3 regions of the Hungatella sp. L36 genome follow, and region 3 is predicted to be linked to each of the others. Evidence: predicted binding sites of a transcription regulator. Region 3 holds the regulator's gene; each other region holds the start of a gene.
What was found. The regulator NrdR, encoded in region 3, represses ribonucleotide reductase genes. The targets are predictions, from matches to a motif close to CACAANATNTTGTG.

Region 1: a site for NrdR is predicted at 2,430-2,443, ahead of H8S80_RS02240 (ribonucleoside triphosphate reductase). Genes of this name have one in related genera too.
Region 2: a site for NrdR is predicted at 2,851-2,864, ahead of H8S80_RS25105 (ribonucleoside triphosphate reductase). Genes of this name have one in related genera too.

What each region holds. Positions count from the first base shown of each region.
Region 1 is NZ_JACOPC010000001.1:533,136-537,387, reverse strand. It holds gene H8S80_RS02240 (ribonucleoside triphosphate reductase) at 1-2,347, opposite strand, end outside; gene hflX (GTPase HflX) at 2,616-3,863, opposite strand; gene H8S80_RS02230 (tetratricopeptide repeat protein) at 3,879-4,252, opposite strand, start outside.
Region 2 is NZ_JACOPC010000013.1:151,956-156,207, forward strand. It holds gene H8S80_RS35165 (DUF6783 domain-containing protein) at 1-154, opposite strand, end outside; gene H8S80_RS25100 (hypothetical protein) at 128-337, shown strand; gene H8S80_RS25105 (ribonucleoside triphosphate reductase) at 679-2,745, opposite strand; gene H8S80_RS25110 (manganese catalase family protein) at 3,050-3,658, opposite strand; gene H8S80_RS25115 (spore coat protein CotJB) at 3,658-3,924, opposite strand; gene H8S80_RS34425 (spore coat associated protein CotJA) at 3,924-4,252, opposite strand, start outside.
Region 3 is NZ_JACOPC010000010.1:217,484-221,735, forward strand. It holds gene H8S80_RS34380 (shikimate kinase) at 1-49, opposite strand, end outside; gene aroE (shikimate dehydrogenase) at 46-918, opposite strand; gene H8S80_RS22075 (YqeG family HAD IIIA-type phosphatase) at 899-1,426, opposite strand; gene nrdR (transcriptional regulator NrdR) at 1,435-1,887, opposite strand; gene H8S80_RS22085 (PRC-barrel domain-containing protein) at 2,072-2,332, opposite strand; gene H8S80_RS22090 (DUF975 family protein) at 2,396-3,229, opposite strand; gene H8S80_RS22095 (hypothetical protein) at 3,229-4,107, opposite strand.

The sequences.
Region 1 (4,252 bases), on a different contig from region 3:
CATACTTCCTGATGTTGGAGGCATTGGCGATCTTCTTCACCTGGCCATCTCTCACGACTACCAGGGTAGGCGCCTGCATGATGCCAAGCTGTTCCGCCAGCTCTGCGTTCTCCTCTGCATCCACTACCTCATAATCCACGTCCTTTAAGAACTGCTTTGCCATCTTGCAGTTTGGACACGTCTTGGTCGTGAAGAGGTAGGAACCAGCCGGAATCTCTGCGTTGTGAACGGCTTCCTTCACCGTCTCCGCACTCTTGCTTCCCTTCTTCAGTACCGATCCAGTGATGTCGTAGGTGGTACGGTTCTTGTATTCCTGCGTCTTGCCCTCGTTCCAGTTCTGTACCGGTCTGTAGTAGCCGGTGATACGGCTGTAGATCTCAGCGCGCTTTCCACAGATCGGGCAGACGCTGTGTTCGCCGATCAGATAGCCATGCTCTGCACAGATGGAATACGTCGGTGACAGCGTGTAATACGGAAGCTTGTAGTTCTCCGCAATGGTGTGCACCAGTCTCGCCGCGGCCGCCCAGTCAGGAAGCTTCTCGCCCAGGAAGGCATGGAATACGGTTCCCGAGGTGTATAAGGTCTGCAGCTCATCCTGAATATCCAGAGCATCGAATATATCCGCCGTATAATCGACAGGCAGATGAGAGCTGTTGGTATAGTAAGGCGTATCCCCTTCGGCTCCGGCCGTCTTAATATCCGGATATCTCTTCCTGTCATGCTTGGCCAGACGGTAGGTCGTGGACTCCGCCGGTGTAGCCTCCAGATTGTATAAGTCGCCGTATTTCTCCTGATAATCGGAAAGGCGCTCTCTCATATGGTTTAATACATTCTTTGTAAATTCCTGTGTCTGTACACTTGTCATGTCTTCGCCCAGCCATCCGGCATTGAGGCCAACCTCGTTCATGCCGATTAAGCCGATGGTGGAGAAATGATTTTCAAAGGTTCCCAGATATCTCCTGGTATAAGGGTACAGTCCCTGGTTCAGCAGCTTGGTGATCACTTCCCGCTTCGTCTTTAAGGACCTTGCGGAAACGTCCATCATATGGTCTAAACGGCTGTAGAAATCGGCCTCGTCCTTTGCCAGGTAAGCGATTCTCGGCATATTGATGGTTACGACGCCCACCGATCCGGTACTCTCGCCTGATCCGAAGAACCCGCCCGTCTTCCTGCGCAGCTCACGGAGATCGAGGCGCAGACGGCAGCACATACTTCTGACATCGCTGGGTTCCATATCGCTGTTTATGTAATTGGAGAAGTAAGGCGTACCGTACTTGGAGGTCATCTCAAACAGCAGTCTGTTGTTCTCGGTATCGGACCAGTCAAAGTCCTTGGTGATGGAATAGGTCGGGATCGGATACTGGAATCCGCGTCCGTTGGCGTCTCCCTCGATCATCGTCTCGATGAAGGCCTTGTTGATCATGTCCATCTCTGTCTTACAGTCTTTGTACTTGAAGTCCGCTTCCTTACCGCCTACAATAGCCGGAAGCTCTGCCATATCGCCCGGCACGGTCCAGTCCAGCGTGATGTTGGAGAACGGCGCCTGAGTACCCCAGCGGCTTGGCGTATTAACGCCGTAGATGAAGGACTCGATGCACTTCTTCACCTCCGGGTAGGTTAAGTTATCTATCTTTACAAAAGGAGCAAGGTAGGTATCGAAAGAGGAAAATGCCTGAGCGCCTGCCCATTCATTCTGCATTATGCCTAAAAAGTTGACCATCTGGTTGCAGAGCACGGATAAATGCTTTGCAGGGGATGATGTGATCTTGCCCGGAATGCCGCCCAGACCTTCCATGAGAAGCTGCTTTAAGGACCAGCCCGCGCAGTAGCCTGTCAGCATGGACAAATCGTGGATATGGATATCCGCATTCCTGTGGGCATCCGCGATCTCCTGATCGTATATCTCGGACAGCCAGTAATTTGCCGTAACCGCACCGGAATTGCTTAAGATCAGGCCGCCTACGGAATAGGTAACGGTCGAGTTCTCCTTGACACGCCAGTCCTCCACCTTCACATAGCTGTTCACCACATCCTTATAGTCCAGGATGGTATTCTTCATGTTACGGATTTTTTCTCTCTGTTTTCTGTATAAAATATAGGCCTTTGCCACATCCGTGTAACCGGTCTGCTCCAGGACGTGCTCAACGCTGTCCTGAATCTGCTCAACCGTTACCTGGCCGTCTCTCATCTTTTCCTGAAAGTCCGCCGTAACACGGAGGGACAACAGCTCCAGAATCTCATTATTAAAATCCTTCTTTGTAGCCTTAAATGCCTTCTTTATCGCTTCCGTTATCTTATTCAGACTGAATTCAGCGACCTCCCCATCTCTTTTCAATACTGATATCATTTATACCTGACTCCTTTCCTTTTACAACCCTGACACCGCCTTAACCGGTGCATTGTTTATTATAGCAGAAGAGAAACAAAAACACAATATCTGGTTTCGCAAAAAACATTAAAACCATATATTGTGTCTTATTATGTTTTCTTATAAGCTTCGAGTCACTTATCGCAAAACTGCGGACTGTCTGTCAGTATAGCACACCTTACACAGTTTCTCAACCACCAATTCGACCGGTGTGCTCCGCAGCCGTACATTTATGCTTTTTGCCATTTTAAATCAGGTTTGCATACATCTCCGCAGGCACATAGGCGCTGACAAAAATACCGTCGTCCCGGTACTCTTCCTTCAAAAGCTGGCCGTATTTCCGGATCAGCTGTATCTTTCCGGCATCCTGATAGGGGTATATCCGCTCCAGGAATACTTTCCTGCTCCTCAAAATACTCTCCAGCAGATTCAGGAGCTCGTCCAGTCCCTCCCCGGTCTTTGCCGAAATCTTCACCTGGTAATCGGAAGATAAGTCGCGGGGAATCCTCATCTCACCTGCCGCGTCTATCTTATTAAAGACTGTGATCACTTCCTTGTCGTGAACGCCCAAATCCTTCAGCGTCTCATAGACCACATACATCTGCATATCCATCTGGGGATTGGAGCAGTCCACCACATGAAGAATGATGTCCGAGTATTTTGCCTCCTCCAGTGTGCTCTTAAACGCCTCGATCAGATTATGGGGCAGCTTCCGTATAAATCCGACCGTGTCAGTCAGAAGAATCTGCTCCCCGCCGGGAAGCTCTAAGTTTCTCGTTGTCGGGTCCAGCGTGGCAAAGAGTTTGTCCTCCGCCAGAATTCCGGCGTCCGTAAGCGTGTTGAGCAGCGTGGACTTTCCCGCGTTGGTGTAACCCACAATGGCTGCCACCGGAGTATGGTTCCTTGTCCGCTGCTGCCTGGCCACGTCCCTGTGGCGCTTCACATCCTCCAGTTCCGCTTTCAGCTGGCCGATCCGGTCGTGAATCAGACGACGGTCCACCTCCAGCTTCTTCTCGCCGGGACCTCTCGTTCCGATTCCGCCGCCCAGACGGGAGAGCGAATTTCTCAGTCCCACCAGTCTGGCCGCCCGGTACTTCAACTGGGCCAGCTCCACCTGGATCTTACCTTCCCTGGTTGTCGCCCTGGAAGCGAAAATGTCGAGAATTACCATGGTACGGTCCATCACCTTCGTATCCAGTGCCTCCTCCAGATTCCGAAGCTGTGCGGGCGACAGCTCGTCATCGCAGACAATGCCAGTGGCATTCAGCTCCCAGACGCGCTCCTTCACCTCTTCGATCTTTCCCTTGCCCAGATACGTCCCCGGATGAATCCGTTCCCGGTTCTGGATGATCTTGTCCACCGTGACGGCTCCCGCCGTCTCCACAAGCTCCTCCAGCTCCTCTAAGGAGGCTGCTGCCAGGCTTTCCTCTTCCGTGCTCACGGCCACCAGAATGACCCGCTCTTCGATTTCCTTTAACTCCACTAAATCAGCCATTGATCTCCTAATCCATTACCTTGTTTTTAAAAACTCCAGTTCCCGCGCGGCTTCTTCGTCTGAGCTGTTTCCTGCCACATACTGCTCCATCAGCTCCCGCGCCTTGTCAAAGTCTCCCTTGTACTCGTATGCAACCGCCTGATTGTAGATCAGGTCCGGCACCGAGGCCGCGTCCGGCTTTAATAATCCCTGGGCGAAATAGGTAATAGCCGTCTCATAATCTTTTTCCCCGAATTTGCAGAGGCCCATCCGGTTGTACAGCTCGGCATTTTCGATTCCTTCCGCCTGGGCGCTCTCATAGAGCGTCATGGCCTCGGCGGATGCTCCCTGGTTCTCCAGCGCCGCTCCGGCCGCGAGAATCGCCTCCGCCCTGCCCGGAGCATTTTTCT
Region 2 (4,252 bases), on a different contig from region 3:
TCCCAATGGAGGAGGTGCAGCGGGCTGCGCTGACTGTATAGGGGCTTAATATGCTGCGAAGCGGAGTGGGCAGCGGGTGGAATGGATTTTCAGATATGCGCTGGTGAAACGCAGGAAAAAAGCTTCTATGAAACGGCTCATCTCTGCGTTTCATAAAAGCTTTTCTGTTTTTGGCTTTTGGCTTTTGGCTTTTGGCTTTTCTTTTTTCTTTTTACTGTTTCCACCGGCACTCAACGTGCCGGCGGATCTTATCGTGTCAGCGAATATCCATTTTTACGAGGTGATTAGCGGCAGCCACATCCGCATCCGCCTTCAGCAGCGGTGCCAGGAGCCGTAATCGGCATTACGTTGTTATTATTGCCTGCCCAGAAGCCATCTCTGAAGCCGGTCTCATAACCTGCGTTAAAGCCTGCAGCATAGCCGCGGCGGAACTGGCAGTTAGCCCAGTCATTCGGTCTGCATGAGCAGGAATTATTATTGTTATTATTGTTATTTCCGCATCCACAGCTCCAGGAACCGCATCCACAATTACATCCACAATTTACATTACATCTATTATTACAACAACACATATGATTGATCTCCTTTAATTTATCAGGTTTGTACTATATCATATGCGAATATACCTTAGATGTGCATAATCGGAAAATTCACTGCTGCTTACAGGATAGCCAAAACTCAGACACGGAACATGATTCTGTTTTTGAACTCCTGTGCCTTCCCCTCGTTCCAGTCGTGAACCGGTCTGTAATAACCGGCAATTCTGCTGTAGACCGCGGCGCGGCCTCCGCATTTGGGACACACGTTCTGCCTTCCCGGCAGATATCCGCAGGACTGGCAGATAGAGTAGATCGGCGACAGCGTATAATAAGGAATATCATGACCGGTCGTTATGTCGTGCAGAAGATCCCGCGCCTTCTTCCAGTCGTCAAACTCGCGTTCCATATAAACATGGAACACGGTTCCTGCCGTATAAAGCGGCTGCAGCTGATCCTGATTCGCCAGAGCATCTTCCAGGGAACCATCGTAGTCCGCAGGCAGCTTCGTACTGTTCGTATAATACGGTGCATCTCCTTCGTGCCCTGCCGTCCTGATACCAGGAAATTTTTCCTTATCCAGCATGGCGAAACGGTAGGTAGCCGACTCAGCCGGCGTCGCCTCAAGACCGTAGAGATCCCCGTATTCCAGCTGGTATCCCACGATCTTTTCCTTCATATGATTTAACATGGCAGCGGCAAACTGTCTCGTCTTCTCAGATTCCATGCCCTCTCCCAGCCACGGTGCATTCAGGCCGGCCTCATTCATCCCGATAATGCCGATGGACGAAAGATGGTTGCTGAAATCAGACAGATAGCAGGCCGTATATGGGTACAGGCCGTTCTTCAGCAGATTGGAGATTACCTCACGCTTCGTCCGCAGGGAACGCGCCGCCAGATCCATCTTCTCATCCAGTTTCTCATAGAACTCCGCCTCGTTCTTCGACTGATATGCAATCCTCGGCAAATTGATCGTAACCACGCCGATCGATCCCGTATGTTCCCCATATCCGAAGAAACCGCCTGCTTTGCTGCGCAGCTCATGTAAATCAGGAGTTACCCCGTCATAGGAAATTCTCACATCTCCCGGTGTCAGTCCGCTGCGGACGTAATTCGTAAAATACGGCGTACCGTAATGGGAAGCCAGCGAAAACAAAAGCCGGTTTCTCTCATTATCAGACCAGTCGAAGTCCGGAGTCAGTCCATAGGACGGGATCGGATACTGAAAACCGAGTCCGCTGGCATCGCCCTCCAGCATAGTCTCCAGAAATGCCCGGTCCACCATATCCAGTTCCGCCTGGCACTCCCCATAGGTGAAATCCATCTCCTGTCCACCCACGATGGCCTTCTGCGATGCCATATCCTCCGGAACCATCAAATCCAGGGAAATATGGGAAAATGGTGCCTGAGTCCCCCATCTGCTCGGCGTATTTACGCCAAAGACAAAGGCCTCCATACACTTTTTCACCCGGTCATACGAGAGGTTGTCCGCCTTGACAAAGGGCGCCAGATACGTATCAAAAGAGGAAAATGACTGGGATGCCGCCCATTCATTCTGCATAATTCCCAGGAAATTGACCATCTGATTGCAGAGCGTGGCCAGATGCTTCGCCGGAGATGCTGTAATCTTTCCGGTAATTCCGCCGAGCCCGTCCATCAGAAGCCTCTTTAAAGACCATCCACAGCTATAACCGGTCAGCATGGACAGGTCATGAATATGAAGATCACCGCCTATATAAGCCTCGGCGATTTCCTTATCATAGATTTCCGTCAGCCAGTAATTGGTCGTAACCGCGCCTGAGTTATTTAAAATCAGACCGCCCACAGAGTATGTGACCGTAGAGTTCTCCTTCACCCGCCAGTCTTCCACCTTCACATAGTTGTCCACCACATCTTTATAATCCAGCGTTGTCTTACCGAGATTCCTGATCTTCTCCCGCTGCTTCCTGTATAATATGTATGCCTTTGCCACGTCCGTATAGCCGGCTTCCTCCAGCACCTTCTCCACGCTGTCCTGGATATCCTCGACCGCAATCTGGTCGCCCTTCATCTTCCCCTGAAAATCAGACGTCACTCTGATCGACAGCAGTTCCACAATATCTTCCGTATAAAATTTCCCCGTTGCCTTAAACGCCTTCCTTATAGCTTCGGAGATCTTTTCCAGATGAAATTCCACGATTGCCCCATCACGTTTTGCTACTAAAATCATGCCTGTCCCCTCTTTCCTTGTGTCTCATTTGCTCTTACAATACTCTTACAAATATACCAGATTTCCCGTGAAGTCACAACATGCAATAAGCTGAAATACTGTATACACAATATCTTGAGTAAAGGTTTCAACTACTAACCTGATACTTGTCCCATTCAAATGTACACATTTTTTTCATAATTTCATCAAAAATTCTTCACATATCCCATGTATAGTAATACATGTAACAGAGAAAAACCAAACAAAACTTTTTTTCATACTCTGGCCGGCAAGAATCCCCCTCTTGCCGGCCCCTCCCTTTTTATCAGCAATTATTCTTTACATCAAAGCTGGGATTGAAAGCATAAAAATTCTTACTGTCTAAATTATCCTGGGTAATCCGCAGCGCCTCTCCAAATCTCTGGAAATGCACCACTTCTCTTTCCCTTAAGTAACGGATCGGATCACAGACCTCCGGATCCTTCACTACGCGCAGAATATTGTCGTAGGTGCTCCGGGCCTTCTGTTCCGCTGCCATATCCTCTACCAGATCGGTAATCGGATCGCCTTTCGACTGAAACTCACAGGCATTAAACGGAATTCCTCCCGCAGACTGCGGCCAGATACCCGTGGTGTGATCAATGTAATAAGGACCAAAGCCAGATTCCACAATCTGCTCCGGCGTTAAGTTCCTGGTGAGCTGATGAACGATCGTCGCTACAATCTCAAGATGAGCGAGTTCCTCTGTTCCGATATCCGTGAGGAGTCCCTTGCACTCCTTATATGGCATGGCGTAGCGCTGGGATAAGTAGCGCATGGAGGCACCCATTTCGCCGTCTGGTCCCCCATACTGACTCATAATAAACGTCGCCATCTTCGGATTCGGTGTTGTAATATTTACCGGATACTGTAATCTCTTTTCATATCTCCACATCAGCCGCACTCTCCTTCCCAAGGCCACGGATTGTTGACCCAGGTCCAGTAATTATCGGACCGGACTTCGTCAAACATCAGCGGGCCGCACTGAGCCTCATAGGCATCCATTGCCTGTTTCCGTAAATCTGATACATATTGGTAGTAATTCAGCGCATCCTGATCACTGGGATGAGTATCCAAATAGAGAATCACATCGTCCATAGCGAAGCTCGCCTCATAGACTGCTTGAAGCAGAGCGCTGCAGTTCATATCGGTATTTGCCATTATCTGCACCTCCCCATGGAAAACGGTTTATCCAGATCCGGGAAAATTGTCCCTCTGTTCATTGCTTTTTCAACCGGATAGACCTGCTGCCAGCGCTGCCACGGAACGTATGCCATGCCTACCGGAAACTGATCGATATCACAGGATGAATTCATAGAACCGGAATTCGTCGGCATTTCTGGGCGAACGGCTGATTCACGGCCTGACATTACCTCCCGGCGAGCGACCGTACCTGAGTCCATCGGTGCATTCGACTGCGGCATTGCGCCACGGCCCATTGGCATTTCCGGCTGTGGCATAGCTCCACGCCCCATCGGCATCTCCGGCT
Region 3 (4,252 bases):
CCGTTGTCTTACCGGCCCCCATGAAGCCGATCAAAATCACGTTCTTCATCGCGCCGCCTCCAGTTCTTCCCGCATCAGCACTCTCGCACCGTCGATCATCTCTCTGGTAAACACGGTCTCCGGATTCCACAGCTCGTAGGCGATAACGCCCTGGTAAATCAGCATATCGAGCCCTCCCACGGCCTTGCCGCCGGCTGCCCGGACGTATTTCATAAATTTCGTCTCCATCGGCGTATACACAATGTCTACCGCCGTATCGATCTTTTTATAGAATTCCGCATCCTCCACCGGGGCGTGATCCACGTTCGGATGCATCCCTACGCTGGTGGTCTGAACCGCCAGGCAGGAGCTGCACTCCAGCTTTCCGTAATCGTCCAGGGCCATGGGAAGCATGACTCTGCGGCCGAACCGCTCATTGACGATCTCAGAAAGGGCCTCCGCCTTTTCCAAACTCCGGTTCAGAACATAAATCACAGACGCGCCTTCCTTCGCCAGCACGCAGGCTGCCGCCCTGGCCGCGCCGCCCGCTCCGAACAGAATGCAGGTGCGGTCCCGGATTTCGATTCCCGCCTCCGTCATGGCTCGTTTCAGTCCTGCCGCGTCCGTGTTATAGCCCTTGTAGCCGCCGTCGGTCCGCACCAGCGTGTTGACGGCACCGATGGCTTTTGCGTCCTCGTCAATATCCACCAGGTATTTCATGACCTCCTGCTTGTGAGGAACCGTGACATTCATGCCGGTAAAATTAAGGGCGTAGGCTCCTTTTACCGCTTCCTCCACACGTCCCGGCTCCACCTTAAACGGTACATAGACGAGATCTGTTCCTGTCTTTTCCGAGTAATAATTATGCATGAGCGGTGACATGGAGTGCTCCACCGGATACGCCATGACTCCGCATACTTTACTTTTTCCGCTTATCATACTGTCTCCTCTTTTTGTCCCTGCGATAAAAAAATAAGATAAGTGCCTCCGGATACCGTTTTAATACGATCTGAATCTCTTCCTTCGGATTGATCGGCTTCACCAGAAAGCTCCTGATTCCCGTCCGTTTGGCCCCGTAGACGTCGGTAAACAGCTGATCTCCCACGAATATCGTGCTGTTTAAGCTCGTCCCCATGAGCTCCATCGCCTTCTTATAATTCTTCACGCCCGGCTTTCCGCCCTTATAGATATAGTTAGAGCCGCCGACAGCTTCTGCAAAAGCTGCCACCCGCGGCTCTTTGTTATTGGAAAGCAGGCAGGTGTCCATGCCAAGCGCCCGCAGATGAGAAAACAAGTTCTTCGCTCTCTCATCCGCCGGCGCGTCATGGGGCACCAGGGTGTTGTCTACATCAAAGATTACGCCTCTGATTCCCTTTTTATAAAGGGCGTCATACGGAATGTCATACGCAGAGGCCACGTCTTCATCCGGATAAAATCTGTTAAACATACATCTTCCTACTTTTTCAATAATTTTCCGATCTCTTCCATGAACGTATTCACGTCCTTGAACTCACGATATACGGAGGCGAAACGGACATATGCGACCTCATCGACCTCCTGCAGCTTTTTCATGACAAGCTCTCCGATCGCGGAGCTGGAGACTTCCTTCTCTTCCATATTGAATATCTGTGTCTCGATCTCGTCCACCATGGAATCAATCTGCTGGGAAGAAACGGGACGCTTGTGGCAGGAATGAAGGATTCCTTTTTCCAGCTTGGAACGTTCATAGACTTCTCTGGACTCGTCCTTCTTAATAACCATCAGCGGCAGAGTCTCCAGTTTTTCATACGTTGTAAATCTCTTTCCGCATTTCTCACACTGCCTGCGGCGTCTGATGGAGCTGTTGTCATCCGCCGGTCTTGAATCAATGACCTTTGTATCTGCTTCATTACAAAATGGACATTTCACGTCGCTATCCTCCTGTTGGGCGATTTCTCTTTCCTTCTTTTCAGAAATGAGAAATCCCACTGTTTTTTGTGCAGGGCCCAAAACCGCGAAAAAAAATACACATTTTTTCGCGGCTCCGGATCCGTTACTTTTTAATTATGTATATCATACCCCACAATCCGTAGATTCGCAAGCACATATTACACTATATCTTGCATTTTTCCTCAGCTTTTTCCAGATCTACTTTCACCAGGATAATATCTCTCCCCACCTGACAGATGTCACAGAAGGGAATGATGTACTCTTTTTCTCTGACCAGAAATCCACAGAAGCAGCCCGGCCCGGGAACGATAATCGCCAGAAGACAGCCCGTATCCATATCAAAATCCACGTCGCCCACATAGCCAAGGCGTTTGCAGTCGCAGATGTTAATCACTTCTTTTTGTTTAAGATCTGAAATGCGCATAGCCTGCACCTTCTATATTCCTTAGTGTATTCTATGCGCATTTCCTATGTGTGATACAAATTATTACTCCGGTACATTTCCGTAAAGGCCGTCACAGCTTCTGCCGTCATAAACCGGTTCCTCGTAATCATATGCTTCTTCCCGGCGAGGTCCATCGCTCATATCGAGATAGAAGTGAATCATGGTCGTCTCTATATACGGTAAAATCCATAAAAACCCGATTCCAAACGATCCGAACCCCAGCAAATACATCCCGATCAGGCTGATTCCCAGATAAAACAGGCGGCCCTTGTTCCCTTTCATGAGCGCCGCGCTCTCCCGGAAGCAGCTGATCACCGTCCGCTCGGGATCTTCCATCAGAAGGTAAACCGCCATTTTAAAATGCAGGCTATACACGACGATTCCGACTATCTGAAGCAGATACATCAGAAACTGAAGCGCTGCCAGTATGGGGATATAACCCGTAATACGGGCGGAAACGCTTACCACAAAATATGGGATTCCAATGATCATACCAAATACCAGGTTGATAAAGTATACGCCTAAAAATCTTTGAGGCCTGTGAGTAAAGGCAAACAACATATCTCCCAGTGAATACGGCTGGCCTGTACACATATGGTAGAACATCCTTCGTATTCCGACCATTATGAGGTAAACCAAAAGGATCGCAATGAAATAAATCACCATCTCGATTGCCAATGAGCGAATCCAGCCTCCCCGGTTGAAGCCGGGTTCGCCGATCCAGGAGAGTGTGCTGACTGCAGATATACCGATAAAAATCATAATAACGACGATCAGTAGGACATACACAATCAGCATGGCGCCCACGGCTGTTCCATAGTTGCCTGACAGCGTAAGCTTCGCACGTTTTTTCAGTTCCGTTGACGTTGTCTTCATTAAAAAGCACCTCCTGACAGAAGGGATGAACTCATCATTCCAAATAGAAATATCATTGCCATGGCCGCCAGAAACAGCGCGATAATCGAGGTAATGAGACCTGCCTTCGCATATCCCTCCATCGTATCTCCCATTTTGGACAACAGCGCAAACAGGATTCCCAGGCTGCCAAAAATCACCCCGCCGTAACAGCAGCAGGATGTAACGATCCCGATGATCCCCATGATCAGGGAAGCCAACGCCATGCTGCTCTGCTTTTGAGGCTGTGTATACGCAGGATTAGCCGCCTGCCGGTATTCGTCCCGGTAATAGCTGTTCTGGGGGGTGGGCTGCTGGTAGTTGGGCTGCTGGTAGTTGGGCTGCTGGTAGTTGTTTTGCTGACGGTTGTCCTGCTGCCAGCTGTCCTGCTGCCAGTCGCCCCTCTCACGGTTGTCCTGCTGCCAGTTATCGTTCTGCCTGTATTCTTCTCTGCCCCAGCTCTCATACTGTCTGCTTCCGGTATCCGGATATCCATTCAACTCATGGAAATCCGATCCCGTTCCGCTGTTCTGCGTGTCGTAACGGTCAGCTGCGTCTTCTGCTGCTGGTTCTTCTGCATTCGCCAGTTCTTTCTCTGCATTTGCCGGACTCTCTTCTGCAGTTGCCGGACTCTCTTCTGCATTTACCGGCCCCTCTTCTGCAGTTGCCGGACTCTCTTCTGCAGTTGCCTGCCCCTCTTCTGCAGCTGCCCGACTCTCTTCTATATTCGCCGGTCCTTCCTCTGTATTCACCGGTCTTTCTCCCGCGCCGGCCAGCCCTTCCGCTGGTGTCAGCCCTTCCTCCACCGGTTCCCTTCTGGAATCAGGACCATCATATCCATACAGCCTGTCTTCTTCCATATCCTGCCTCCCATTCTGTCTGTTTGTAAATCTGTATATATTTACCTATTATACAGCACGAACGAGTATCTGTAAAATTAAGTTTTTCTTGCACTCGTCTATCCGTACACGAAAAACCAGGCGTTTAAAACGCCTGGTTCGTTTT